Regions from separate parts of the Ornithinimicrobium panacihumi genome, predicted to be linked through region 2. Evidence: predicted binding sites of a transcription regulator. Region 2 holds the regulator's gene; the other holds the start of a gene.
The links. Region 2 encodes Rex, which represses fermentation and respiration genes when NADH is low (regulators of the CRP and FNR family bind a similar motif). Its sites were predicted from a motif close to CTTGTGAANNNNTTCACAAG; they were not measured.
Positions count from the first base shown of each region.

Region 1: the regulator Rex is predicted to act here: its motif matches at 6,346-6,365, upstream of ACTMMA_RS02750 (geranylgeranyl reductase family protein).

Region 1 is NZ_JBQGWG010000002.1:131,156-145,122, forward strand. Features, by position in the region: gene nuoF (NADH-quinone oxidoreductase subunit NuoF) at 1-766, opposite strand, end outside; gene nuoE (NADH-quinone oxidoreductase subunit NuoE) at 763-1,677, opposite strand; gene ACTMMA_RS02730 (NADH-quinone oxidoreductase subunit D) at 1,674-3,041, opposite strand; gene ACTMMA_RS02735 (NADH-quinone oxidoreductase subunit C) at 3,104-3,847, opposite strand; gene ACTMMA_RS02740 (NuoB/complex I 20 kDa subunit family protein) at 3,952-4,506, opposite strand; gene ACTMMA_RS02745 (NADH-quinone oxidoreductase subunit A) at 4,581-4,946, opposite strand; gene ACTMMA_RS02750 (geranylgeranyl reductase family protein) at 5,038-6,330, opposite strand; gene ACTMMA_RS02755 (exonuclease domain-containing protein) at 6,443-7,132, opposite strand; gene ACTMMA_RS02760 (DUF294 nucleotidyltransferase-like domain-containing protein) at 7,132-8,982, opposite strand; gene ACTMMA_RS02765 (demethylmenaquinone methyltransferase) at 9,033-9,749, opposite strand; gene ACTMMA_RS02770 (isochorismate synthase) at 9,790-11,124, shown strand; gene ACTMMA_RS02775 (GNAT family N-acetyltransferase) at 11,248-11,745, shown strand; gene ACTMMA_RS02780 (MFS transporter) at 11,863-13,044, opposite strand; gene ACTMMA_RS02785 (GNAT family N-acetyltransferase) at 13,184-13,967, shown strand, end outside.
Region 2 is NZ_JBQGWG010000007.1:104,690-118,656, forward strand. Features, by position in the region: gene ACTMMA_RS08850 (Ppx/GppA family phosphatase) at 1-568, shown strand, start outside; gene ACTMMA_RS08855 (sugar phosphate isomerase/epimerase family protein) at 565-1,482, shown strand; gene ACTMMA_RS08860 (proline dehydrogenase family protein) at 1,535-2,500, shown strand; gene proC (pyrroline-5-carboxylate reductase) at 2,511-3,314, shown strand; gene ACTMMA_RS08870 (GNAT family N-acetyltransferase) at 3,391-3,930, shown strand; gene ACTMMA_RS08875 (acetoin utilization protein AcuC) at 4,043-5,230, shown strand; gene ACTMMA_RS08880 (helix-turn-helix domain-containing protein) at 5,476-5,676, shown strand; gene ACTMMA_RS08885 (30S ribosomal protein bS22) at 5,842-5,940, shown strand; gene ACTMMA_RS08890 (glutaredoxin family protein) at 6,069-6,413, shown strand; gene ACTMMA_RS08895 (redox-sensing transcriptional repressor Rex) at 6,561-7,271, shown strand; gene ACTMMA_RS08900 (glutamyl-tRNA reductase) at 7,268-8,647, shown strand; gene hemC (hydroxymethylbilane synthase) at 8,644-9,639, shown strand; gene ACTMMA_RS08910 (bifunctional uroporphyrinogen-III C-methyltransferase/uroporphyrinogen-III synthase) at 9,642-11,303, shown strand; gene hemB (porphobilinogen synthase) at 11,375-12,349, shown strand; gene ACTMMA_RS08920 (MarR family winged helix-turn-helix transcriptional regulator) at 12,448-12,843, shown strand; gene hemL (glutamate-1-semialdehyde 2,1-aminomutase) at 12,912-13,967, shown strand, end outside.

The DNA of each region.
Region 1 (13,967 bases), on a different contig from region 2:
CTTCGTACTGGCCGGGGCGGTTGACGTGGCCGGAGAGGCTGAAGATGCCGAAACCGGTCGACTTCTCGGTGCCCATGTCCTTGAACCAGTCGGCGCCGTGGAGCAGGATCGGCGGGACCGAGGCGATGGACTCGACGTTGTTGACCACGGTCGGGCGGGAGTAGAGACCCGCGACGGCCGGGAACGGCGGCTTGAGGCGGGGCTGGCCGCGACGTCCCTCGAGGGAGTCCAGCAGCGCCGTCTCCTCGCCGCAGATGTAGGCGCCGGCGCCCGCGTGGACCGTGATGTCCAGGTCGAAGCCCGTGCCCAGGATGTTCTTGCCCAGGTAGCCGGCCGCGTAGGCCTCCTCCACCGCGCGCAGCAGGCGGCGGTAGACGTGGACGACCTCGCCGCGCAGGTAGATGAAGGCGTGGTGGCAGCCGATGGCGTAGCTGGTGATGACCATGCCCTCGATGAGGAACTGGGGCGCGGCCATGAGCAGCGGGATGTCCTTGCAGGTGCCCGGCTCGGACTCGTCGGCGTTGACGACGAGATAGCGGGGGCCACCGTCCGGCGGGGGCAGGAAGCCCCACTTCATGCCGGTCGGGAAGCCGGCGCCACCACGACCGCGCAGGCCGGAGTCCTTGGCCATCGCGACCAGGTCGGCCGGGTCGTGCTCGAAGGCCTTGCGCAGGCCCTGGTAGCCCTCGTTGGCCTCGTAGGTGGCCATCGTCCAGGACTGGGGGTCGTCCCAGAATTTGGTCAGGACCGGGGTCAGCACGCTCATGCTCCGCCCTCCTTGCTCGCCTCGGCCTCGGCCGTGCGGCCGTCACCGATGTCACCGTCGCCCGGCTTCTCGTCGGGCTCGTTGCTGGGGGTGTCCTGGGAGGTGTGACGACCGGCGTCGAGGCCGCCCGCCCTGCCCTCGGCGCTGGCCTCGGTGTCGGCGGCCTCGGGGGCCTGCCCACCGCTGACCGGTGCCGTCCAGCCCTTCTCGCGGGCCAGGACGGTGCCCTGGACCGAGGCCGGACCGGCGCCGACGCCCTCGTCGGCCAGACCGTCGGAGAAGCCGGCCAGGACGCGGGAGACCTGCTTGAAGGTGCACACCCGCGACGGACCGCGGGTGGGTGCCACGGGCTCGCCGGCGCGCAGCTGGTCCACGACCGCCTTGGTGGACTCCGGGGTCTGGTTGTCGAAGAACTCCCAGTTGACCATGACGACCGGCGCGAAGTCGCAGGCCGCGTTGCACTCGAGCCGCTCGAGGGTGATCTTGCCGTCCTCGGTCGTCTCGTCGTGCCCGATGCCCAGGTGCTCGCTGACCTCGTCGAAGATCTGGTCGCCGCCCATGATCGCGCACAGTGTGTTGGTGCAGACCCCGACGGTGTAGTCGCCGTTGGGGTGGCGCTTGTACTGGGTGTAGAAGGTCGCCACACCGCTGACCTCGGCGGTGGTCAGGTCGAGCTGCTCGGCGCAGAACTGCACGCCGCGGCCCGTGACGTAGCCGTCGACCGACTGGATCAGGTGCAGCATCGGCAGCAGCGCCGAGCGCTTCTGCGGGTAGCGCGCGATGATCGCCGCCGCGTCCTGGCGCAGCTGCTCGAGGACGTCCTCGGCGTAGGGCTCGTCGGAGGCGTGCAGCGGCGTCTGGTAGTGCAGCGGCGGCTCACCCTGGGTGTAGGTGAAGTGCGACTCGGTCATCGGTCTACGCCTCCCATCACGGGGTCGATCGAGGCGACGGCGACGATGACGTCGGCGACCAGGCCGCCCTCCGCCAGCGCCGAGGCGGCCTGCAGGTTGTGGAAGCTGGGGTCGCGGAAGTGCGCGCGGTAGGGGCGCGTGCCGCCGTCGGAGACCACGTGGCAGCCCAGCTCGCCCTTGGGCGACTCGATGCCGACGTAGGCCTGGCCGGCGGGGACCCGGAAGCCCTCGGTGACCAGCTTGAAGTGGTGGATGAGCGACTCCATGGACTCGCCCATGATGGTGCGGATGTGGTCCAGGCTGTTGCCCTGGCCGTCGGCACCGACCGACAGCTGGGCCGGCCAGGCGATCTTGCGGTCAGCGACCATGACCGGCTCGCCCTGGCTCGCGCGCAGGCGCGCGATGGCCTGCTCGGCGATCCGCAGCGACTGCCAGATCTCGTCGAGCCGGATGACCAGACGCCCGTAGGCGTCCATGTCGCGCCGGGTGATGACGTCGAACTCGTAGGTCTCGTAGCCGCAGTAGGGATCGGACTTGCGCAGGTCGTGCGGAAGCCCGGTCGAGCGCAGGATCGGCCCGGTGACGCCCAGCGCCATGCAGCCGGCCAGCGACAGGTGACCGACGTCGACGGTGCGCGCCTTCAGGACCGGGTTCTCCAGCAGCATCAGCTCGAGCTGGCGGATGCCGTCGCGCAGGGCGGGCAGCTCGGACTCGAGCTGGTCGAGGTGCTCGGGCAGGACGTCCTGGGCCACGCCGCCGGGGCGGACGTAGGCGTGGTTCATGCGCAGGCCGGAGACCGCCTCGAAGAAGCGCAGCAGGCGCTCACGCTCGCGGAAGCCGGTCGTCATGATCGTGGTGGCGCCCAGCTCCATACCGCCGGTCGCCAGGCAGATCAGGTGCGAGCCGATGCGGTTGAGCTCCATCATCAGCACGCGGATGTCGCTGGCTCGCTGCGGGATCTGGTCGGTGATGCCCAGCAGCTTCTCCAGCGAGAGGCAGTAGGCCGCCTCGTTGAAGATCGGGGTCAGATAGTCCATCCGGGTGCAGAAGGTGGTGCCCTGCACCCAGGTGCGGTGCTCCATGTTCTTCTCGATGCCCGTGTGCAGGAAGCCGATGCCGGCGCGGGCCTCGCGCACGGTCTCGCCGTCCAGCTCGAGCACGAGGCGGAGCACGCCGTGGGTCGAGGGGTGCTGCGGGCCCATGTTGACCACGATGCGCTCGGCGCCCAGGGTCGCGATGTCCTTGGCGATGTCGTCCCAGTCACCACCGGCGGTGGTGTAGACGGCGCCGCCGTCGACGGAGTCGGCGTCCACGCCGCCGTCGGCGTAGAGATCGCCCATGGCGTCGTCGAAGGCGGAGTCCATGTAGGCGGCGCCCTCGTCGGCGCGGGTGCCGGTGAAGGTGCCCTCCGGCTGGCCGGTGCTGGTCACTTGTAGCTCCTCCGCTGGTCGGGTGCGGGGATGGTGGCGCCCTTGTACTCGACGGGGACACCACCCAGGGGGTAGTCCTTGCGCTGCGGGTGCCCGGCCCAGTCGTCCGGCATCAGGATGCGGGTCAGACCGGGGTGGCCCTCGAAGACGATGCCGAACATGTCGAAGGTCTCACGCTCGTGCCAGTCGTTGCCCGGGTAGATGTCCACGATCGAGGGCAGGACCGGGTCCCCCTCGGAGCAGGTGGCCTCGAACCGCACCCGGCGCATGCCGTGGGTGATCGAGGCGAAGTGGTAGACCGCGTGCAGCTCGGCACCGGCGTGCTGGGGCCAGTGGACGCCGCTGACGCCCAGGCACAGCTCGAAGCGCAGTCGCGGGTCGTCGCGCAGCGCCTGCAGCAGGGCACGCAGGTGCTCGCCGGTGACGTGGATGGTCAGCTCGCCGCGGTCGACGACCACGCGCTCGACGCCGGCCTCGAAGGCCTGCGGGGCAGCGGCCTCGAGCGCGTCGACGATCTCGTCGAAGTAGCCGCCGTAGGGGCGCTCGCTCTCGCCGGGGAAGAGGACGGGGACCTGGAGGCCGCCCATGCCGCTGGTGTCGTTGCCCAGCGAGCTGCCGAACAGGCCGGAGCGGTGCGCGACCTGCACCGGCTCGCCGGAGCGGGTCAGGGTGGCCGGGACGACGCCGCCGGTCTGCGCGTTGGCCGTCGACACGTCCTGGGCATCGGACCTGGGCGGCATGTTGGCCTCGTCCATGGTCGAGCTCTGGGACGTGGGGTTCTTGTCCGGGGTCTCCGGACCGGTGGTGGCGCCGGCCTTGTCGCCGGTCTCGCCCTGCGGAGTGGTCACGCCAGGAGCCCCTTCTTCTCGTGCAGCGGGACGGCGGCCAGGGCCGCGGCCTCGGCCGCGCGGGCCGCCTGCTCGCGGTTGACGCCGAACTTGAACTCGCGGATCTGCCGCTGCAGCTCCAGGAGGGCGTTGAGCAGCATCTCCGGCCGCGGCGGACAGCCGGGCAGGTAGACGTCGACCGGCACGATGTGGTCCACACCCTGCACGATCGCGTAGTTGTTGAACATGCCGCCGGAGCTGGCGCACACGCCCATCGAGATGACCCACTTGGGGTTGGGCATCTGGTCGTAGACCTGGCGCACGACCGGGGCCATCTTCTGGGACACCCGGCCGGCGACGATCATCAGGTCGGCCTGGCGCGGGGTGGCGGCGAAGCGCTCCATACCGAAGCGGGCGATGTCGTAGTCGGGGGTGCCGACGGCCATCATCTCGATCGCGCAGCAGGCCAGGCCGAAGGTCGCCGGCCACACCGACTGCTGGCGCATCTGGCCGATCAGGCCCTCGACGGTGCCCAGCATGATGCCGCCGGGAATCTTGTCCTCAAGACCCATCGTGTCTCACCGAATCCTTCCGCCGGCGCGGGCGACCTGCCCACGGACCGGCACCACTGCATACCGGATGCTCATCAGTCCCACTCCAGTCCGCCGCGGCTCCACTCGTAGACGAACGGCACCGAGACCACGACGAGGAACAGGAGCATCGCGAGCACGGAGAAGAGCCCGACCTGGTCGAAGGCGACCGCGAACGGGTAGAGGAAGAGCACCTCGACGTCGAAGACGATGAAGAGCATCGCCGTCAGGTAGTACTTGATCGGCACCCGGCCGCCCTCGTGCGCCTGGGGCGTGGGCTGGATGCCGCACTCGTAGGCCTCGGCCTTGGCGCGGTTGTAACTCACCTTGCCGAGCAGCCCACCCCCGAACACCGAGCCGAAGGCGAAGAGGAGTCCGAAGAACAGGAAGAAGATGACCGGCAGATACGGGTGGTAGTCCATCAGTGCCAGTGCTCCTTTCGGGGCGTCAAGGGCGCAGGGCACGCCAAGGTCGACGTGGGGCGCACAGCAATCCTAGGGGTCCGGTGGCCGCTCATGCTGCAGGGGTCATCCTGCTCAGCGCGTTGATCACGCGGTCGTCCAGCCCACCGCCGCGTTCCTGCGGCAGGTTGGCCATGATCTTCATGAGCAGATGCATCAGACGGGTGCGCGGCAGGCCGTACTTGACCGCCAGGCGCATGATCTCCGGCTTGCCGATGAGCGTGGCGAAACCGCGCCCGAGGTTGTAGTAGCCGCCCAGCGAGCTCTTCATCACCGAGGTGTAGGAACGCAGCACGGCCTCGCGCTCGCCGGCGGTCGGGCGGGCCAGGGCCGAGGCGATCACCTCGGCGGCGTGGCGGCCGGCCTCCATCCCCTCGCCGATACCCTCGCCGTTGAAGGGGTTGATCATCCCGCCGGCGTCGCCGACGAGCAGCATGCTGCGGTCGTAGAGCGGCTGACGGTTGAAGCACATGGGCAGGGCGGCGCCGCGGATGGGGCCCTGCTGGGTCTCCTCGGAGATCTGCCAGTCCTCCGGCATGGTGCGGACCCAGCGGCGCAGGATGTCGCGGTAGTCGACCTTGCCGAAGGCCTCGGAGGTGTTGAGGATGCCCAGGCCGACGTTCATCGTGCCGTTGCCGGTCGGGAACAGCCAGCCGTAGCCGGGCATGAGGATCTTGCCGCCGTCGTCGCTCTCGGTCCACAGCTCCAGCCAGGACTCGAGGTAGTCGTCGTCGTGGCGGGGCGTCTCGTAGTAGGCACGGACCGCCACCCCCATCGGGCGGTCGTCGCGCTTGGGCCGGTCCATCGCCAGGGACAGGCGGCTGGAGTTGCCGTCGGCCGCGACCACGACGGGGGCGCGGAACTCGCGGGTCTCGCCGGTGGCCCGGCCGTCCTCCCCCATGACCTTGGCGGTGACGCCGCAGATGTGTCCGCGCTCGTCCAGGATCGGGTCCTGGACGTTGGTGCGCTCCAGCAGGCGCGCGCCGCGCGACTCGGCGTGGCGGGCGAGGATCTCGTCGAGGTCCATCCGGGTGCGGACCAGGCCGTAGCCGGGGAAGGTCTCGTTGGCGGGCCAGTCCATCTCCAGGCGGACGCCGCCGCCGATGATGCGCAGCCCCTTGGTGCGGTGCCAGCCGTCCTCCTCGCGGATCGACACGCCGACGTTGATGAGCTCGCGCACCGCGCGTGGTGTCAGCCCGTCGCCGCAGATCTTGTCGCGGGGGAAGGAGGACTTCTCCAGCAGGAGCACGTCCAGGCCGTGCCCTGCGAGGTAGGCGGCGGTGGCGGAGCCTCCGGGCCCTGCGCCGACGACGATCACGTCGGCGTTCTCGACCTGCAGATTCACGGTGTACGCGCCTCGCTTGTGCCAGATGTCACGATCTTCGTCAGTCTAGGCCTGCCCCAGGGGTGCGCCTGGTCAGGGGAGACTTCGTCGGAATAGGGCAAGGAGGACGTTCCTAATCCCGCTCGAGCACGTCGTCGAGGGTGAGCCGGCGCCCGCGGGCGACCTCCAGCGCCGAGCACTGGGCAAGGAAGAGCTCGCCGGCGGCGATCGCGTCGGTCGTGGCGTTGTGCGCGCCGTAGCGGGGCAGGTTGTGGCGACGGCGGCACGCGTCCAGCCGCAGCGTGCCGGGACGCAGCTCGTGGTGCTGGGCCCGCATGAGCCGACGCTGCACCTCGAGGGTGTCGACCACCTGGAGGTCGACGGCGCTGCCGTAGACCTGGCGGCAGGCCGCCGTCAGGAAAGTGGTCTCGACCTGGGCGAAGTGGGCCAGCAGGACCCGCCGACGCCCCCCGGTGAAGGCGGCGAGCACCTCGGGCAGGGTCTCGGCCAGCGGGGGCGCGGAGGCCAGGGCGTCGTCGGTCAGCCCGTGCACCACCGCGGACTCCCCCACCTCGCCGCGCGGGCGGACCGGGCGGTGCCGGGCACCGGCGAGCCGGACCTGCCCCGCCAGCACCGGGACCCAGCCGAAGGAGAGCAGCTCGTGGCGCGCGGGGTCCAGCCCCGTGGTCTCCAGGTCGAGGGCCACCAGCTCCACATCTTCCAGCGGGGTGCGCCGGTCGAAGGGCTCGGCGGCGGCGAGGTCCGCGAGGGGGCCGGGAGGCGGGTCGGGGTGGCGGCGGCGCCGCATACCGAGAAGACCCATCAGCCGACCTGCGGCACCCGCGCGGCCAGGCCCTGCTGCGCGCTGCGGACGATGCCGAAGGCGTCGCGCAGCAGCCGGCGGTCGAGGCTGCCCAGCGCCTTGGGGTCCAGGTAGTTGTCCGGTCGTTCCCCCGCCCTGACCTGTCCGGCCTGGTGCCGGATCCGCAGGTAGGAGAGGAGCTCGTGGGCGTCGAGGAGGTCGGCGGCGGTCTCGGGTGAGATCAGGCCCCGCTCCCGGGCGGTCGCCAGGCGCGCGGAGGTGCTCAGCGCGGTGGATCCCGCGCGCAGGGCGTGCACGCGGGCGATCTGCACGATGGCCGCGATGCCGCGCTTGACGTCGAGGGTGTCGCGGTGCTCCCCCGCGTCCTCGAGGACGAAGCCGCGGAAGAAGCCGATCGGTGGACGCATCCGCGCCGCCTGCCCCGTGAGGTGGGCCAGCAGCCGCTCGGAGCCGGCCGCCATCGGCACGACCTCCTCGCGCAGCGTCCGGACGAGCGAGGCGTCGCCGTGGAGCGCCCGCATGTCGTAGAAGATGGCCGCCCAGAGCACGGCGTCCGGCTCCGGCTCGTGGGACCAGCGGGCAAACTGCTCGCGCCACCGTCCGACCGTCATCCGCCACTGCGGGTTGGTCGCCATCACGTCGCCGTCGCACCGGGGCAGGCCGGCCGCCTCGAGACCGGCCGTGACGCCCTCGGCGAGCGCCGCCCACCACGGGTCGTCGGGATCGGCGTCGTCGGCCAGCACCAGGGCGTGGTCCTGGTCGCCGCCGAGGCCCTGCTCGTCCCGGGCTGCCGAGCCGAGCGCGGCCCAGGCCCAGGCCGCGGGCGCCGGGCCGAGGTCCGCCTCGGCCAGCTGGATCAGCCGCACGGTGACGGCGTCGTTGAGTGCGGTCGCGACCCGCCCGATGTCTTCTGCGGTGGCGTCCTCGTCCACCAGCTGGGTCACCACCCCCTGGATGCGGCGGGCCTGCCCGACGACGCCGTCGACGTCGACCTGCCGCTGCAGGTCTGTGACGAGGTAGACCGGGCTGGAGTGCTCCAGGCGGACCAGGTCCGAGGTGGTGACCAGGCCGGTCACCTTGCCGTCGGGGCCCAGGATCGGCAGGTGGTGGATGTTGTGGCCGGTCATCTCGAGCATCGCCTCGAAGGCGAGCGCCACGTCCGGGAGGGTGATCGGATCCTTGGTCATGATCTCCGCGACCGGCCGGGCCGGGTCGACGCAGGCCGCCAGCACGCGACGCCGCAGGTCGCGGTCGGTCACGATGCCGACCAGCCGCTCCCCCTCCATGACGAGCAGGGAGGAGGTGCCCTCGGTGGCCATGATCTGGGCGACCTCGGTGATGCTCAGGCCGGGGCCCGCGGTGACCGGTGGCATCCGCACCATGTCGCGGACCGAGGTCTTCAGCACGGCCGACCCGCGGTGGTGCTGCTGCAGCTGGGACAGCGCCGCCTTGATGCGGCGGTGGTGGGTCGCGGCGAAGTGGAGGGCCACCTGCGGCTGGCCGGCGATGAGCTCGTCGAAGTCGGCCTGCGGCAGGGTGATCAGCAGCGTGTCCTCGCGGGCGGTGACGTCGTAGCGCGTGGGGGCCCGCTCGATGAGGGCCGACATGCCGAAGCTGCCGCCGGCCTCTACGCGGTCGACCAGCTGCCCCTCGTCGGTGATGTCCACCGCCCCCGACCGGACGACGTAGAGGCGGTCGTTGGGTGTCCCGGCGCGCAGGATCAGGGTGCCGCGCCGGGCGTAGCTGAGGGAGCAGCGCGCCGGGAGCTGCGCCAGCACCGCCTCCGGCAGCTCGTCGTAGGGGGCGTGCGAGGCGAGGAAGTCACGGACCTCGGCGAGCTCGACGTCCATGTCGCGTCCCTCCAGGTGCGGGTCGGGTCAGGTGCCGGGCAGGCGCCGGGTCAGGCCAGCGTCCCCGGCGCCGCCAGGGGCGCGGTGGCGTGGTGGATGGCGGCGATCCCGCCGGTGAGGTTGCGCCAGCGGACCTGCTCCCAGCCGGCCTCGCGGATGCTGCGGGCGAGCTCCTCCTGGGCCGGCCAGGCCTCGATCGACTCGGCCAGGTAGACGTAGGCGTCGGGGTTGGAGCTGGTGCGACGGGCCACCGCGGGCAGGACCTTGAGGACGCCCCTGGAGTAGACGGTCGACATGACCGGCACCACCGGCTGGGAGAACTCGCAGATCACCAGGCGACCTCCGGGCCGTGCGACGCGACGGAACTCGCGCAGGGCGGCGGGGAAGTCCTGGACGTTGCGCAGCCCGAAGCTCATGGTGACGACGTCGAAGGAGCCGTCGGCGAAGGGCAGCCGGGTGGCGTCCGCCGCGGTGAAGGGCAGGTCGGGGCGGCGCCGGTTGCCCTCGCGCATCATCCCGAGGGAGAAGTCGGCCGGCACCACGTCGACGCCCGCGTCGGCGAAGGGCTCGCTGCTCGTGCCCGTGCCGGCGGCGATGTCGAGGATGCGCTCCCCCGGTCGCGCGTCCACCGCCCTGACGACCGCGCGTCGCCACAGGTGGTCGATCCCGCCGGTGAGGACGGTGTTGGTCAGGTCGTAGCGCCGGGCGACCCCGTCGAACATCTCGGCGACTTCACGGGGCTTCTTGGCGAGGGTGGCGCGGGACAGGCTCATGGGTCCATCCTCGCACCACCTAGGCTGGTCGGCTGTGTCGCTCTCCACGCCCCCGCGCCTGCGCGTGCGCTCCCTCGCCGTCGACGTCGCCGGCGACCTGCTCTCCCGCGTCCCCGACGAGACCGACCCGCGGGACGTCGTGGCCTGGCTGCGCGAGGGCGACGGGCTGATCGGCTGGGGCCGCGCCGCGGTGGTGCAGACCCGTGGGGCGGAGCGCTTCGCCGCCGCGGAGGCCTGGTGGGACGAGCTGCGTGCCGCCGCGGTCGTCGACGACGACATCCGCCTGCCCGGCTCGGGCCTGGTGGCCTTCGGCTCCTTCGCCTTCGACGACGGCTCCGGCGACCCCAGCGTGCTGGTCGTCCCGCAGATGCTCATCGGCCGTCGCGACGGGCTGGCCTGGGTCACCCAGGTGGTCGGCGCCGACGAGCCCTGGCCGGCCGAGCACCCCAGCGAGCTGCTGGCCCGCACCAACCCGCTCCTCGACCGGCTCGACCCCGTCGTGGAGGGCGAGGGCACCGTGCCGCCCGATGAGTGGCCCGGCGTCATCACCCGCGCGATCGGGCGGATCGACTCCGGGGAGGTCGACAAGGTCGTGCTCGCCCGCGACGTGCAGGTCCGGCACCGCGACGGTGACGTCGTGCGCGTCGCCCCGGTCCTGCAGCGCCTCTCTACCCGGTATGCCGCCACCTGGACCTTCGCGGTCGACGGTCTCCTGGGTGCCACGCCGGAGATGCTCGTCCGGCTCCAGGGCGGCCGGGCCAGGTCCCGGGTGCTGGCCGGCACCATCCGCCGGGGCAACGGCGCACCCGCCGGTGCCACCTCCCCCGCCGGTGAGCTGCCGCATACCGATCCCGACCATCCGGTCGACCCCAGGCTCCGTCTGGTCAGCAGCGAGAAGGACCTGGAGGAGCACGCCTATGCGGTGCGCTCGGTCGCCGAGGCGCTGCGGCCGCACTGCGACGACCTGCACGTGCCGGAGGCTCCGTACGTGCTGGAGCTGCCGGACGTCTACCACCTGGCCAGCGACATCACCGGCACGATGGCCAGCGGCGCGACCTCGCTGCGGCTGGCGGCCGCGCTGCACCCCTCGGCCGCCGTGTGCGGGACCCCGACCGAGGTGGCCTTCCGCGTCATCGCCGAGCTCGAGGGGATGGACCGCGGCAGGTATGCCGGTCCCGTGGGCTGGGTCGACGGCGGCGGCGACGGCGACTGGGGCATCGCCCTGCGCTGCGGCGAGCTCGCGCCCGACCGCCACTCCCTGCGCATCTTCGCCGGCGGCGGCATCGTCGCCGCGTCCGACCCTCAGGCCGAGCTCGCCGAGACCGAGGTCAAGCTCACCGCCATGCGCCACGCCCTCGGCCTCCTCTGACCTCTCCCCCCATTCCCGACCGAGAGCGTCGAATGGTTGCCCCTCACCCCACCGAGCGCGTCGAATGGTTGCTCCTGATCCCACCGAGCGTGCCGTGTGGTTGCCACAAGCCACAATGACCCCATGCCCGTGACCCTGCGCCCGCCCACGCCCGCGGATGAGACCGTCCTGCGGCGGATGCACACCCAGCTGGCCAAAGATGGTTTCGAGTTCCTGTTCGGACCCGAGCCGTGGGATGAGTTCCTCGCGCAGGTGGCGCGAGAGAGCCGAGGCACCGACCTGCCGCCCGGCCGTGTGCCCGCGGACTTCCTGGTCGCCGAGGTGGACGGTGCGCCGGTGGGACGCGTCTCCATCCGCCACGAGCTCAACGATTTTCTGATGGCCGAGGGCGGGCACGTGGGGTATGCGGTCGCACCACAGTTCCGCAGGCGCGGTTATGCGACCCAGATGCTGCGTCTGTCGGTGCAGCGGCTGGCCGAGCTCGGCGTGAGCCGGGTGCTCGTCACCTGTGACGACGACAACGTCGCTTCCGCCTCAGTCATCGAGACAGTCGGTGGCGTGCTGGAGGACGTGCGGACGACGTCGGCCGGGGTGGCCAAGCGGCGTTACTGGATCGGCTGAACAACCACACGCTGCTCCCGGTGGGGTCAGGAGCAAGCACACGACGCGCCCGGTCGGGGTGGGGTCAACCACACGAGGCGCCCGGTCGGGGTGGGGTCAACCACACGATGCTCCCGGTCATGGGGTGGAGCGCTCGCGCATCACCGGGGCCAGTGCCGTCATGAGGATGAGGAAGGCGACGACGATGAACAGCGCGCGGTCCAGGCCGAGGTGCTCGGCGAAGAAGCCGATCGTCGGGGCACCGAACAGGAAGGCGCCGTAGGCGATCGTCGACACGACGGTGATCGCCCGGTTGCCGCGGCCCGGCACCTCGCCCGCGGCCGACATGGCCGCCGGGAAGATCGTGGCCACGCCCAGGCCCCACATCAGCCCGCCGACCAGTGCGGCGACCAAGGACGGCACCAGCGTGACGATGAGGATGCCCGCGGCCGCCAGGACCCCGCCGAGGCGCACGACGACCGCGCGGCCCACCCGGTCGATGACGGGACTGCCGATGAGCCTGCCGATCGTCATCGTCAGGTTGAAGGCCGTCAGGGCCAGGGCGCCGAAGGCCTCCGGCGCCCCGTGGACGTCGACGAGCAGCAGGGCCAGCCAGTCGTTGGCCGAGCCCTCCGCGAGCGCCGCCGACAGGCAGACCAGGCCGATGAGGATCTCCAGGCGGGTGATCCCGCGCCGCGCGGGCCGCTCCCCCTCCCCCGTCGCCGGGTCCAGGTCCTCGTGGGTCTCGGTGACGAAGCGGGAGGCGCCGGCGACACCGCATACCGCTGCGACCAGGGCCAGGACGGGGAGCTGGACCAGGCCGATCCCGGCCCAGGCCGCGAACGCTCCCAGGCCCGCCCCGACCACCGCGCCGGCGGAGAAACCGGCGTGGAAGTAGGGCATCCACGCCCGCGGTCGCCGGCTCTCGACGTGGGCGGCCTGGATGTTCATCGCCACGTCCCAGATGCCGACCGAGAAGCCGGTGCCGACGAGCACGACGAGCAGCAGCGGGATGGAGGGGACGATCGAGACGACCGCCCAGCCGGTGCAGGCCAGCAGCACGGTCACGGTGACCACGGCCCGGCTGCCGAACCGGTCGACCAGGCGCCCGGTGAAGGGCATCGTCAGCAGCGAGCCCAGCCCCATCCCCATCAGCGCCAGGCCGAGCTCGGCCTTGTCGGCGTCGAGGGCGTCCCGCAGCGCCGGCACCCGCGACAGCCCCTGCCCCATCAGCAGGCCGGCGGCCGCGAAGACGACCATCACCGCCGCCACCGACCCCCGCAGCCCCTGGTCGGCAGGGCTCTGGGACACGGCGTTCATGGGGCTCCTGGGCAGGACGGGACGGGGGGTCGGGGAGAGATCGGAAGGGGTGGGTCGCACGCGACGAGGGGCGACCGATCCAGGCTACGGCACGAAAAGGGCTTGGCCCGACCACCTCGGAGGGAGCAGACTCGCTGCCGTGACCGACGAGCCCACGCACCCCCTGATCGACCTCACCCCGGCCGACCTGCCGCGCATCAAGGACCTGGAGGACCTCGTCTGGTTCGAGGTGCAGCCCGGGGGCACGCCCGCGGACCTCGAGGACGACCTCGACTTCGCCCACGCGCGCGCCGTCGAGCGCTCCGGCGGTCCTCGGACGGGCGAGCCGACCGACGGCCCCGCGCCGCTGCTGGGCATCTACAGCGCTTACGACATGGCCGTCACCGTCCCCGGCCCGCAGGAGCCCGTGGCCCTTCCCATGACCGGGCTGACCTGGGTGGGCGTCCACACCGACGCCCGCCGCCAGGGCCTGCTCACCCGGATGATCACCGACCACCTCGAGCGGGTCCACCAGCGCGGGGACGCCGCGGTCTCCGGCCTGCACGCCAGCGAGACCGGCATCTACGGGCGCTTCGGTTACGGCCACGCCTCGACCGAGATCAAGATCGAGCTGGGCCGCGGCACGACCTTCACCGCGCCGGCCCCGATCGACGAGGCCGCCGGCGCCGTCTCGACGCACGTGGTCACCCTGCCCACGCCCGAGGGCCGGGCCGCCCTCCATGAGGCCCACCTCGCCTGCGCCGCCGGCACCCTCGGCGCGGTCACCCGCCCCGACGCCAAGGCCGACCAGTGGTACCGCGACTTCCCCAAGTCCCGCGGCAGCAAGGAGCCACGACGTCTGATGCTCGCCACCCGGGACGGACAGGTCAGCGGCTATGCCGTCTTCCGGCGCGACTCCAAGTGGGAGGACGCCACCCCGCAGG
Region 2 (13,967 bases):
CGGCTGGTCGGCGGGCAAGCTGCTGTCCATCGACATCGGTGGCGGCTCCCTGGAGCTCGCCGCGGGACTGGACGAGGAGCCGGACGTGGCGATCTCCCTGCCGCTGGGCGCCGGCCGCCTGACCCGGGAGCTGGCCGCCGACCCGCCCGGCCCGGCCCAGGTCAAGGCGCTGCGCAAGCGCGTGCGCTCCGAGGTCGCCTCCGCCCGGCCCAGGCTCGCCCGCGTCGGCGAGCCCGACCTGGTCGTCGGCACCAGCAAGACGATCCGTTCGCTGGCCCGGGCCTGCGGCGCGGCACCCAAGGGCGACGGTCCCTACACCCCCAGGACCCTGACGCTGGCCGACCTGAGCGACCTCGTGCCCCGTCTGGCTGGCATGACGGCGGCAGAGCGTGCGACCCTGCCAGGGGTGTCCGCCGCGCGCGCACCGCAGCTGCTCGCCGGCGCGATCGTGGTCGAGGCGGCCATGGAGCTGCTCGACGTGCACTCGCTGTCGGTCTGCCCCTGGGCCCTGCGTGAAGGGCTGATCCTGCGCTTCCTCGACGGTCTGACGGAAGGATCCACCTCATGACCTCGACGCACATCCCCGTGCACCTGTCGACCTCCTCGGTCTATCCCGAGAACGCCGCCTACGCCTTCGACCTGGCCCAGCGGCTGGGTTACGACGGGGTGGAGATCATGGTCTGGACCGACCCGGTCACCCAGGAGGCCGGTGCGCTCAAGGCTCTCTCGCAGCTGCACCGGATGCCGATCGGGGCGATCCACGCGCCCACCCTCCTGCTCGCCCAGCGCCTGTGGGGCTGGGAGCCCTGGGGCAAGATCGAGCGGGCCCTGGACCTGGCGGCCGAGGTGGACGCCGGGTGCGTCGTGGTGCACCCACCCTTCCGGTGGCAGAAGGGCTACGCGGAGGGCTTCGTCGAAGGGGTGGCTGAGCGTCAGGCGAAGTGGGGCGTGGCGATCGCGGTCGAGAACATGTTCCCCTGGCGCTCCGGCGTCAACGCGATGCAGGCCTACCTGCCCGGGCCTGACCCGCGCGACTTCCCCTACGGCGACGTCACCCTCGACATCTCCCACGCCGCGACGGCGGGCACGGACGCCCTCGAGCTCGCCCAGGACCTGGCGGGCCGCATCCGCCACGTCCACCTGGGGGACTCCTTCGGGTCCTTCAAGGACGAGCACCTCGTTCCCGGCCGCGGCGCGCAGAAGTGCGCGGAGGTGCTCGACTTCCTCGTGGAGACCGACTACGACGGTGTGGTCAGCCTCGAGGTGGGCACCCGCAAGATGAATCGGGTCTCGCGCGAGAACGCCCTCGCCGAGTCGCTGTGGTTCGCCCGCACCCACCTGCGCCAGCACCACCTGCCCGGGGCCGACTGGCGTCCGGAAGGTGCTCCTGCGGCCGACAGTTCCGAGCCGGCCGGCCTGGGCCCCAGCCCGGTCGACGCCGTCGCCGACGACGCCCTCACGCCGGGCCCCGCCGCCGGCTGAGCACCGGCACCACCGAGCACCCGGGTGACAGGGGACGGCATACCCTGTCCTCATGGACCTGGACGACCTCAACCCGGGCGCACTCATGCGCCAGACCCTGCTGGGGATGAGCCGCAACGAGCAGTTGCGCTCGGTCATCGAGAAGGCACCCGTGAGCAGGGACGTCGTGCGTCGCTTCGTCGGCGGCACGGCCACGCACGAGGTCATGTCCGTCGCCTCCGAGCTGGTCGACACCAGGCGCCTGGTCACCATCGACTACCTCGGCGAGGACACGGCCGACCCGGCGATGGCGACGCGGACCAGGGAGGCCTACGTCGAGCTGCTGGGGGCGCTGGCCGCCTCCGGCCTCAGCCAGGAGGGTGCCGTCGAGGTCAGCCTCAAGCTGAGCGCGCTGGGGCAGGCCCTCGGCCGGGACGGCAACAAGATCGCGCTGGAGAACGCCCGCGGGATCTGCCAGGCCGCGGCCAACGCCGGCACCACCGTGACCCTGGACATGGAGGACCACACCACCACCGACCTGACGCTGTCGGTGCTGCACGACCTGCGCCAGGACTGGCCGTGGGTCGGGGCGGTCCTCCAGAGCTATCTCTACCGGACCGAGCAGGACTGCCGGGACCTGGCCACCGCCGGCTCCAGGGTGCGGCTGTGCAAGGGGACCTACAAGGAGCCCGAGCACGTCGCCTTCCAGGAGAAGGGCGACGTCGACCGCTCCTACGTGCGCTGCCTCAAGATCCTCATGGAGGGCGAGGGCTACCCGATGGTGGCTACCCACGACCCGCGCCTCATCGAGATCGCCACGGTGCTGGCCGACAAAGCCCAGCGCGGGGCGGAGGACTTCGAGTTCCAGATGCTGCACGGCATCCGTCCGGACGAGCAGCTGCGCCTGGCCGCCGGCGGCGCCCGCATGCGCGTCTACGTGCCCTACGGCGAGGAGTGGTACGGCTATCTCATGCGCCGGATGGCCGAGCGCCCCGCGAACCTCGGCTTCTTCCTCCGTGGCCTGGCGTCCCGGGGCTGAGGTGGGAGCGATGACGATCGCCCTGCTCGGTGCCGGGGTCATGGGCCAGACCCTGCTCTCCGCCCTCGTGCGAGCGGGGCACGATCCCGCCTCGCTCCTCGTCAGCGACAAGTCGGCGGGGCGGGCCGAGCAGGTGGCCGGCCCGGTCGGCGCGCGTGCGGTCTCCGCGACGGAGGCCGCGCGCACGGCGGACATCCTCGTGCTCGCGGTCAAGCCTCAGGACATGGAGGCGCTGATCGAGGAGATCCGCGAAGAGGTACGCGACGACGTGCTCGTCGTCTCGATCGCCGCCGCCATCTCCACCGAGTTCCTCGAGCGGCGGCTGCCCGAGGGTGCCTCGGTGGTCCGGGTCATGCCCAACACCCCCGCGCTGGTCGACCAGGGCATGTCGGCGGTCAGCCCGGGGCGGCACTGCACTCCCGAGCAGCTGGCCCAGGCCCGCACCCTCCTGGAGAACGTGGGCAAGGTCCTGGTCATCGACGAGTCCCACCAGGACGCGGTGACCGCCATCAGCGGCAGCGGACCCGCCTACATCTTCTACGTCGTCGAGGCGATGATCGAGGCGGGCGTCCTCCTCGGACTGCCCCGCGACACCGCGACCGGGCTGGTCGTGCAGACCCTCTACGGCGCGGCCACGATGATCCGGGAGACCGAGGCCCACCCGACCGTGCTGCGCGAGCAGGTGAGCAGCCCCGGCGGCACCACGGTCGCCGCCCTGCGCGAGCTCGAGGACCACAAGGTGCGTGCCGCCTTCCTCACCGCGATGGAGGCCGCCGCCCGGCGCAGCGCGGAGCTCTCCCCGCCGGCAGGCTGACGTCCGATCCGCGTGGACACCCGTTGTTCACGGAGTCCTGGCGCCCGCGCCGGGAGCGTGTGACAGAGTAGGAACCATGAGTGAGATCCGCGTGCGCGTCCTGAGCGAGGACGAGTGGCCCAGTTACCGCGATGTGCGTCTGCGTGCGTTGCGTGAGTCGCCCGAAGCCTTCGTGGCCTCCTTCGAGGAGGAAGACGCGTTCGAGGACTCCGTCTGGATCCAGCGCATGGACCGCTCGCGCCGCATCCTGGCCGAGGACGGCGACCAGGTGATCGGCGTCGTCAGCGTCGGCACCGGGCACCGCACCGGGATCCCTGGCGCCGGCGAGCTCTTCGGGCTGTGGGTCGAGCCCCCGCGCCGCGGCACCGGCGTGGCGCGCCGGCTCATGGAGAAGGCCGCCGCGGTGGGCCGCGACGTCGGTCTGCGCCAGCTCGTCTACTGGGTGGGCACCGACAACGGCCGTGCCGTGGCCTTCGCCTCCAGCTTCGGCTTCCGCCCCACCGACGACCGTCGGCCGATGCGGATCCGTGGCGTGGACCCGGACGACGCCGAGTCCGAGGAGCTCATGATGGTCTACCCCCTGGGTGACCACGTGGCGGTCCCCACCTCCCTCTGACGCCCGTCAGTCTCTGACCCGAGCGACCCGAGCGGCGACCTCCTCCCGCCGGGCAGAGACGTCTGCCCGGTCCCACTACGCGTGGTCGTGGAGGGTGGACTACCGTGAAGCCATGACCAGGTCATGGGTGATGTGGGACGAGCGTTACACCGCGTACGACTTCGGCCCCGGCCACCCCATGCACCCTTCCCGGCTCGACCTGACCTACCGCCTCTCCAAGGCGCTGGGGCTGCTCGACCACGAGGACGTCCTCGTGCAGCCGGTGCGGCAGGCCACCGACGAGGAGCTGCTCACCGTCCACACCCCCGAGCTGATCGAGGCCGTCAAGGCTGCCTCGCTCGACCCCGCCGGAGCTGGCGGGCGGCACGGCGTCGGCACCGAGGACACCCCCGCCTTCGCGGGCATGCACGAGGCCTCGGCCCTCGCTGCCGGCGGCACCCTCGAGGCGTGCGAGGCCGTGTGGTCGGGCCAGGCCCGGCACGCCGTGAACATCGCCGGCGGCCTGCACCACGCGATGCCCAACGCGGCCAGCGGGTTCTGCGTCTACAACGACATCGCCGTCGGAATCCAGCGTCTGCTGGACCTGGGCGCCAAGCGGGTCGTCTACCTGGACCTGGACGTCCACCACGGTGACGGCGTCGAGCGCTGCTTCTGGAACGAGGAGCGCGTCATGACGGTCTCGATCCACGAGACCGGCCGGGCGCTCTTCCCGGGCACCGGCTTCCCCGGCGACACCGGCGGCCCCCGCGCCCAGGACACGGCCGTCAACGTGGCGCTGCCCCCCGGCACCGGCGACGAGGGGTGGCTGCGGGCCTACCGCGCCGTGGTGCCCACCATCGTGGGGGCCTTCCGCCCCGACGTCATCGTCAGCCAGCACGGCTGCGACTGCCACTACGCCGACCCGCTGGCGCACCTGTCGGTCTCGATGGAGGGCATGGCGACGGTGACCGAGTGGGTCCGTGACCTGGCGCTGACCGCCAGCGACGGCAGGTGGGTCTCCCTGGGCGGTGGCGGCTACGAGCTCGTCGACGTCGTGCCCCGCGCGTGGACCCACCTCATCGGCGTGGCGACCGGCCACCCGGTCGACCCCGCGACCCCCGTCCCTGCCGAGTGGTTGCAGCACGTCAGGGAGAACTACGACCGGGAGGCCCCCGAGCTGATGGGGGACCGTGGTGGCCGCCCGATCCGCTACGGTGACTGGGCCGACGGCTACCACCCCGAGGACCCCGTCGACTCGGCCATCATGGCCACCCGGCGCGCGGTCTTCCCCGGCTGGGGCCTGGATCCATTCCTGGACTGAGCGGGTCCCGCCTCCGACCGGGGCGACGGTTCCGAGAGGTGCCGAGAACCCTCCTGGCACAGAAGCGCCATACCGTCCCGTTGGCATTTTTCTGCCCCACACGGCGTGTTGCGCTGGACAATATCGCGCCCCGACTTTCGCAATGACCACATCTGCCCCTAGTGTTGGGCCACAACACCCAGGTGGAAGCGGTCCGGAGGGGAAGCCGAGCCCGCATCCACGCCCGAGTAGATGAGGATGCTTCGATGGCAGAAGAGCGTCAGCTCGCCGAGATGACGTTCATGACCGTGGCCGAGGTGGCCGCGGTGATGCGCGTCTCCAAGATGACCGTGTACCGCCTGGTGCACTCCGGCGAGCTCCCCGCGGTGCGCGTGGGCCGTTCGTTCCGGGTTCCCGAGAAGGCGGTCAACGCCTACCTCGAGGACTCCTACCACGGGACCGCCTGAGGGCACCTCCCCGAGACTCCCCGGACCGCCACGGTTTGGGGACGGCCTCGCCCAGCCGTTATTCTGGAGGGCACCCGTCGTGCGAGTAGATGTGGCAGCGTCGCCTGCCCTCCCGCGTGGAGACGGCTGGCACGACCCTGACCGACGAGACGAAGGATGCGCCCTATGGGCTCTGTGATCAAGAAGCGCCGCAAGCGGATGGCCAAGAAGAAGCACCGCAAGCTGCTGCGCAAGACGCGTCACCAGCGTCGCAACAAGAAGTGATCGCGGGGGCGGTGAGAGCCGCCCCGTCGATCGGCAGATGGCGCCGCCCCCTCAGGGCTGGCGCCTTCTGCGTTGCCCGGCAAGAGCACGCCCGGCAAGAGCACGTCCACGGACCCGAGGAGGACATCGTGCGGTGGCCATGGTCCCGTCCCGCCCCGCCGAGCGGACGCCAGGTCGACGCCGCGGCGGACGTCGACCCCGTCGAGGTGCTCATCTGGTCCCGTCAGGGATGCCACCTCTGCGAGGAGCTCGAGCAGCAGGTCCGGGCGACCGCGGGCAGCACCGGCCGGTCGGTCGTGGTCGCCGTCGAGGACGTGGACGAGCTGTCCCGCTCCAGCCGGCCGGAGGACCAGGAGCTGGCCGCGCGGCTGCACACGCTCGTGCCCGTGCTCGTCGTCGACGGGGTGGAGATCGGGCACTGGAGACTGACCGACGAGGAGGTCCGGGCCGCGCTGACGCGACGAGCGACCTGAGGGCTGCCGGCCACGGCGAGCCGCCCGAACCTGATGGCGTGTGGCTGGTGGGACGCCCCTGGGGCGGGCTCCGGCACGCGTTTTGGTCAGGACGGGGTTCGCGCCTATTGTGAGGGGGTCCGCGTCAGACCGTGAGGGCCTAGTGATATAAGGCGCCCGGTCGGCGTCGATCGTCCCGAGAGGAGCCGTAGCGCTGTGATGGCCGAGTCCACCCGACGCGGGGTCCCCGAGGCCACCGTCGGACGGCTCCCCGGCTACCTGCGTGCGCTCACGTCGCTGTCCGAGCAGGGGTGCGTCTCCGTCTCCAGCGACGACCTGGCAGACCTGCTCGGCCTGCGCTCGGCCCAGGTGCGCAAGGACCTCTCCAGCCTCGGCTCCTACGGAGTGCGCGGTGTCGGCTACGACGTGCAGCGCCTCTCCGAGCAGATCTCGGCCGAGCTGGGTCTGGCCGACGAGCACCCCCTCGTCATCGTCGGGTTGGGCAATCTGGGACGGGCGCTGGCCGCCTACGGCCAGCTCGCGACCCGTGGTTTCCGGGTGGCCGCCCTGGTCGACAAGGACCCCGCCCTCGTCGGGCAGCAGGTCCACGGCCTCCCGGTCCGGGCGCTGGCCGATCTGGACCCGGCGCTCGCCGCCGTCGCCGTGGCCGTGATCGCGACCCCGGCCACCGTCGCCCAGGATGTCGCCGACGCCCTCGTGGCACTCGGTGTGCGCTCGATCCTCAACCTCGCCCCCGTCGTGCTCCGCGTCCCCGAGCAGGTCGACGTGCGCGCGGTCGACCTGGCCAGCGAGCTGCAGGTCCTCGCCTTCCACGCCCACCAGCGCGACCTCGCCTCGGTCTGCGGTGATGCCGGATGAGCATCCTCGTCGTCGGCGTCAGCCACCACAGCGCCCCCATCCAGCTCCTGGAGCAGGCCGCGCTGTCCCCCCAGGGCGTGCAGGAGCTGGGCTCGGTCGTCCACGCGAGTGACCACGTCGCCGAGGCGCTGGTCCTGGCGACCTGCAACCGACTCGAGGTCGTCGTGGAGGCCGACACCTTCCACGGCGCCCTGGCCGAGGTCGGGGAGGCACTCTGCAAGGTGACGGGGCTGACCGGCGACGACCTCATGCCGCACGTCTACGTCCACTACGACGAGCGTGCGGTCTCTCATCTCTTCTCCCTCGCGTGCGGACTGGACTCCATGGCCGTCGGCGAGAGCCAGATCCTGGGCCAGCTGCGGTCCGCCCTGTCCCGCGCCCAGGAGGCCGGCCACCTCGGGCCCGTCCTCAACCCCCTCCTCCAGCGCGCCCTGAAGGTGGGCAAGCGTGCCCACGCCGAGACCACCATCGACCAGGTGAGCCGCTCGCTGGTCGCGCTCGGCCTGGAGCGTGCCGCACGGGTCCTGCCCGACCTCACCGCCTCCCGCGTCGTCGTCCTGGGCGCAGGCGCCATGTCCGGGCTGGTCGTGGCCACCCTGGTCCGTGAGGGCATCGACGACGTCACCATCCTCAACCGCACCCGTGACCGTGCCGACCGGCTCGCGGAGCTCCACGGCGTCCGGGCCGACGACTGGTCCCGCCTGGAGACCCTCGTCGGGGCGGCCGACCTCGTCGTGACCGGCACCGGGGCGCTCGGCCACGTGGTCGGCGCGGACCTGCTCACCCGCGCCCGCACGGCACAGGGTCGCGCCGGCGCCCCGATGGTCCTGCTCGACCTGGCCCTGCCCCGCGACGTCGACCCCGAGGTCGCCCGCCTGGCCGGAGTGCGTCTGTGGGGCCTGGCCGAGCTGGACGAGGAGCTGGACCGTGCCCGCGCGGAGGGCGAGACGACCGACGACGTCGAGCTGGCGGTCCGGGCCGTCCGCGAGATCGTGGACGGCGAGGTCGCCGAGCACCTGGCCCGGCGCCGGGCCGCCCGTCTCGCGCCCACCATCGCCGCCCTGCGCACCCGCTCCGCCCAGGTCGTCGAGGCCGAGCTGACCCGGCTCGACCAGCGCCTGCCCGACCTGCTCCCCCAGGAGCGCGAGGAGGTCAGGCAGACCCTGCGTCGCGTCGTGGACAAGGTGCTGCACACGCCGGTCGTGCGGGCCAAGCAGGGCAGCACCGAGATCCGCGCCGGCGACCTCGGCGAGGCCTTCCGCGAGCTCTTCGACCTCGACCCCTACGACGCTGCCGCCGTCTCGGCGCCACCGGCCGCCGGGCCCCACCTGCTGCCCGACCACGACGACTCCGCGCGGGGGAGGGGGTCTCGATGAGCCGGGGCACCCTGCGGCTGGGCACCCGCGCCAGCGCCCTCGCGACCAGCCAGTCCCAGTGGGTCGCCGACCACCTCCGCGCCCAGGGATATGACGTGGAGCTCACCCTGGTCCAGACGGTCGGGGACACCAACCGCGCCAGCCTCTCCCAGATCGGCGGGACCGGCGTCTTCGCCTCCGCGCTGCGTGACGCGCTCACCGCCGGCGAGATCGACTTCGCGGTCCACTCCCTCAAGGACCTGCCCACCACTCCCGAGCCCGGCCTGGTCGTGGCCGCAGTCCCCGTCCGGGAGGACCCGCGGGACGTGCTCGTGGCCCGCGACGGTCTGACGCTGGACACGCTGCCGGAGGGAGCCACCGTGGGGACGGGCTCCGCGCGCCGTGCCGCCCAGCTGCGCCAGCGGCGTCCGGACCTCCAGATCCGTGACATCCGCGGCAACGTCGGGACTCGCATCGACCTGGTCCGCGACGGCGAGCTGGACGCGATCGTCCTGGCGGCGGCCGGCCTGTCCCGGCTGGGCCGCCTCGACGAGGCCACCGAGCTGCTCGACCTGTCCGTGATGCTGCCGGCGCCGGGCCAGGGAGCCCTGGCCGTGGAGTGCCGGGAGGCCGACCACGACCTCCGCACCTTGCTCGCCGGCGCCCTCGAGCACGCCCCCACGCGCGCCGCGGTCGACGCCGAGCGGGCGGTGCTGGCCCGTCTCGAGGCCGGGTGCACCGCCCCCGTCGCGGCCTACGCCGCCCCGGCGGACACCACCGCGGCCGATGCCTCCGCGGCCCCCGAGCACGCCACGCCCGGCGCGCTCGCCCTCTCAGTCTTCGTGTCGCTGCAGGACCGCCCGCAGCACCACGAGGCGACCGGGACCGACCCGGTCGCGCTTGGCCACACCGTGGCCGACCACCTGTTGACCCGTCTCGACCCCGGCACCGTCGGGGGCGAGGGCAGCCTGCCCCCGCCCGCGTCGCCCGAGGTCACACACACCGGAGTGTGAGCATGACTACCGAAGCCGCGCTGACCACCGCGCCCCTCGTCGACGGGACCACCGCTGCACGCGTGGCGTTCGTCGGTGCCGGACCCGGTGACCCTGGGCTCCTGACCGTTCGTGCCCGCGACTACCTCGCGGCGGCGGACGTGGTGCTCCTGGACACCCTCCACCGCGCCGACGAGGTGCGCCCCTGGACCCGTGAGGACGTCGAGTTCGTCGTGGCCGGCCCGCAGACCGAGGGGGGCAAGCCGCTCACCGAGGCGGCCAGGGCCAAGCTCCTGGTCAAGACCGCCACCCGCTTCTCCAGCCCCGCCCACCTCGTGGTGCGCCTCATGGACGGCGACCCCAGCGCCTTCAGCGGCCTGGCCGCCGAGGCGATGGCCTGCCGCGAGTCCTCCGTGGCCTTCGAGATCGTGCCCGGTGTGAGCACCGCCTGGTCGGTGCCCGCCTACGCCGGTGTCCCGCTGACCGCCCACGAGCGCAGCGGCGCCCTCCACATGCTCACCGCCGGCGACCCGGCCACCGACTGGTCGTTGTCGGTCCACGACGACATCACCGTCGTCCTCCTGGGCAGCGGCGCCGACCTCAAGGACGGCCTGGACGCCCTGCGCGCAGCCGGCCGCTCCGCGGAGAGCCCGGTCGCCCTGACCGAGCACGGCACCACGGTCACCCAGCACACCTCCGTCCTCACCCTCGCCGAGGCCATCACCGCCCTGGAGAACGGCACCTGCGGCGCCCCCGAGGCCACCGTCGCCGTCGTCGGCCCGCAGGTGGAGCTGCGCGCCGAGCTCAGCTGGTACGAAACCAAGCCGCTCTTCGGCTGGTCGATCCTGGTGCCCCGCACCAAGGACCAGGCCGGTCCGATGACCGACCGGATCGCCGCCTACGGTGCCACCTCCTCGGTCGTCCCGACGATCAGCGTCGAGCCGCCCCGCACCCCGCAGCAGATGGACCGCGCCGTCCGCGGCCTGGTCACCGGCCGTTACGAGTGGATCGGCTTCACCTCCGTCAACGCCGTCAAGGCGGTCCGGGAGAAGTTCGAGGCCCTCGGCCTGGACGCCCGCGCCTTCTCCGGCCTCAAGCTGGCCGCGGTCGGGGGCGCCACCGCCGACGCGCTGCGCGAGTGGGGCCTGGAGCCCGACCTGGTCCCGGACGGCGAGCAGTCCGCCCGTGGCCTGCTCGAGGCCTGGCCGCCCTACGACGACGTCCTCGACCCGATCGACCGGGTCTTCCTGCCCCGCGCCGACATCGCCACCGAGACCCTGGTCGCGGGCCTGCGCGACCTGGGCTGGGAGGTCGACGACATCACCGCCTACCGGACCGTGCGCGCCGCCCCGCCGCCGGCGCCGGTGCGCGAAGCCATCAAGAGCGGTGTCTTCGACGCGGTCTGCTTCACCTCCTCCTCGACGGTGCGCAACCTGGTCGGCATCGCCGGCAAGCCGCACCCGACGACGGTCGTGGCCTGCATCGGCCCCGCGACCGCCAAGACCGCCGAGGAGCACGGGCTCAAGGTCGACGTCGTGGCCTCCGAGGCCAGTGCCATCGCCCTCGTCGACGCCCTCGCCCTGCACGCCCAGATGCTGGCGGACCAGGCGCAGAAGGCCGGCGAGCCGGTGCTGCGCCCCAGCCAGAAGCGCGCGAGCGGCCGGCGCAGCCGCGCCCGCAGGTGAACGGGACCAGGCCCTCACGACCCCGAGGTGACGGCGGCACCCGGGAGGGTGCCGCATACCCGACCCCTGTCGTGCGCCCCCGGCGGCTGCGCACGACACCGGCGGTGCGACGCCTCGTCGCCCAGACCAGGCTGCACCCGGCCGACCTGATCCTGCCCGTCTTCGTGCGGGACGGCATCGAGGAGCCGCAGCCGATCACCTCCATGCCCGGCGTGCTCCAGCACACCCCCGACAGCCTGGTCGCGGCCGCGCGCGAGGCCGTCGACCTCGGCGTCGGCGGGATCATGGTCTTCGGCGTCCCCCGCGACGAGGACAAGGACGGCGTCGGCACCTGCGGGACCGATCCGGACGGCGTCCTCAACGCCGCCCTGCGACGGCTGCGGGACGAGCTCGGCGACCGGACCGTGCTGATGAGCGACCTGTGCCTGGACGAGTTCACCGACCACGGGCACTGCGGCGTCCTCGACGACCACGGCCGCGTCGACAACGACGCGACGCTGGAGCGCTACGCCGAGATGGCGGTGGTGCAGGCCGAGGCCGGCGCGCATGTCGTCGGACCCAGCGGGATGATGGACGGGCAGGTGCGGGTCGTGCGGCAGGCGCTGGACGCGGCCGGGCACCAGGACGTGGCCGTGCTGGCCTACACGGCCAAGTACGCCTCCGCCGCCTACGGTCCCTTCCGCGAGGCGGTCGCCTCCACCCTCCAGGGCGACCGGGCGACCTACCAGCAGGACCCGGCCAACCGCACCGAGAGCCTGCGCGAGCTGGCCCTGGACCTCGAGGAGGGCGCGGACCTGGTGATGGTCAAGCCGGCCCTGCCCTATCTCGACGTCCTCTCCGACGTCGCCGCGCTCGCGGACGTGCCGGTCGCGGCCTACCAGGTCAGCGGCGAGTACGCCATGATCGAGGCTGCCGCGGCCCACGGCTGGCTCGACCGCGACCGGATGGTGCTGGAGACCCTGACCTCGATCCGTCGCGCCGGCGCCCAGCTGGTCCTCACCTACTACGCCGCCCACGCGGCACGACTCCTGGGAGGTGGGTCCTGAACGGTCAGCCCGAGCACGTCGAGCCGCGCTGGCTCGACGCGGAGGAGCAGTCCGCCTGGCGCGCGATCCTGCGCTCCTCCCACATGGTGCGGGTCGCGATGGACACCGCGCTGGACCCCTACGACGTCAGCGTGGGGGAGTACGAGCTGCTCTCCATGGTCTCCGAGGCGCCCGGGTCGCGGATCCGGATGGCCGCCCTGGCCGAGCTCATCGTGCAGTCCCGCAGCCGCGTCAGCCACACCGCGACCCGCCTCGAGCGCCGCGGCTGGGTGCGTCGGGTGCGCTCGGTCCGGGACGGCCGGGGCGTGGTGCTCGCGCTCACCCCCGAGGGCCGCGAGATCATCGAGCAGCTCGCCCCCGTGCACGTCGAGAGCGTGCGTTCGGCGCTGCTGGACCACCTCACGCGCGAAGAGCTCCTCGCCTACGGCGAGCTGATGAAGCGCGTCATCCGCGAGACCCGCGCCAGCGACGAGCAGGCCGTCGACGCGGTGTGACCCGGGTGCACGGCGGCGCGGGAGCGCGGCGGCAGGAGCATGGTCGGCGACGTGGCAGGGTATGAGGCATGACCTCACCTGATCCTTCCGGGCCCACCTGGGGCGAGGGCGGTTCGACCCCAGCCTCGGCCGCGCTCCTGGAGCGGGCCCGCACCGTCATCCCCGGCGGGGTGAACTCTCCTGTCCGGGCCTTCCGCTCCGTCGGAGGGACCCCGCGCTTCATGACCCGCGCCGCGGGGCCGTGGCTCTGGGACGCCGACGGCAACCGCTACGTCGACCTCGTGTGCTCCTGGGGGCCGATGATCCTCGGGCACGCCCACGCCGACGTCCTGCGCGCGGTGGCCGAGGCGGCCGCGTCCGGCTTCTCCTTCGGGATGCCGACCGAGCGTGAGGTGCTCCTGGCCGAGGAGATCGTCTCCCGCGTGGACCCGGTCGAGCAGGTGCGCCTGGTCAGCTCCGGCACCGAGGCCACGATGAGCGCGATCCGCCTGGCGCGGGGCTTCACCGGCCGGTCGGTGATCGTGAAGTTCGCCGGCTGCTACCACGGTCACGTCGACGCGCTGCTGGCCTCTGCCGGGTCGGGGGTGGCGACCTTCGGGCTGCCCGACAGCCCCGGGGTCCCGCCGAGCGCCGCGGCCGAGACGATCGTGCTGCCCTACAACGACCTCGCGGCCGTCGAGGCCGTCTTCGCCGAGAGGGGCGACCAGATCGCCGCGGTGATCACCGAGGCCAGCCCCGGCAACATGGGCGTGGTGCCTCCGGCGCCCGGCTTCACCGAGGGGCTGCGCCGAGTCACCGCCGCGCACGGCGCGCTGCTCGTCAGCGACGAGGTGATGACCGGCTTCCGCTGCTCTGCGGCGGGCTGGCTCGGGCTGGAAGGGGTGCCCGCCGGCGGCGCCCCCGACCTGTTCACCTTCGGCAAGGTCATGGGTGGCGGCTTCCCCGCGGCGGCCTTCGGCGGTCGGGCCGACATCATGGCCCACCTCGCCCCGGAGGGCTCGGTCTACCAGGCCGGCACCCTCTCGGGGAACCCCGTCGCGGCCGCGGCCGGGCTGGCGACCCTCCAGGCCTGCACGGACGACGTCTACCGCCGCCTCGACGTGGTTGCCGGGACCTTGGCCGAG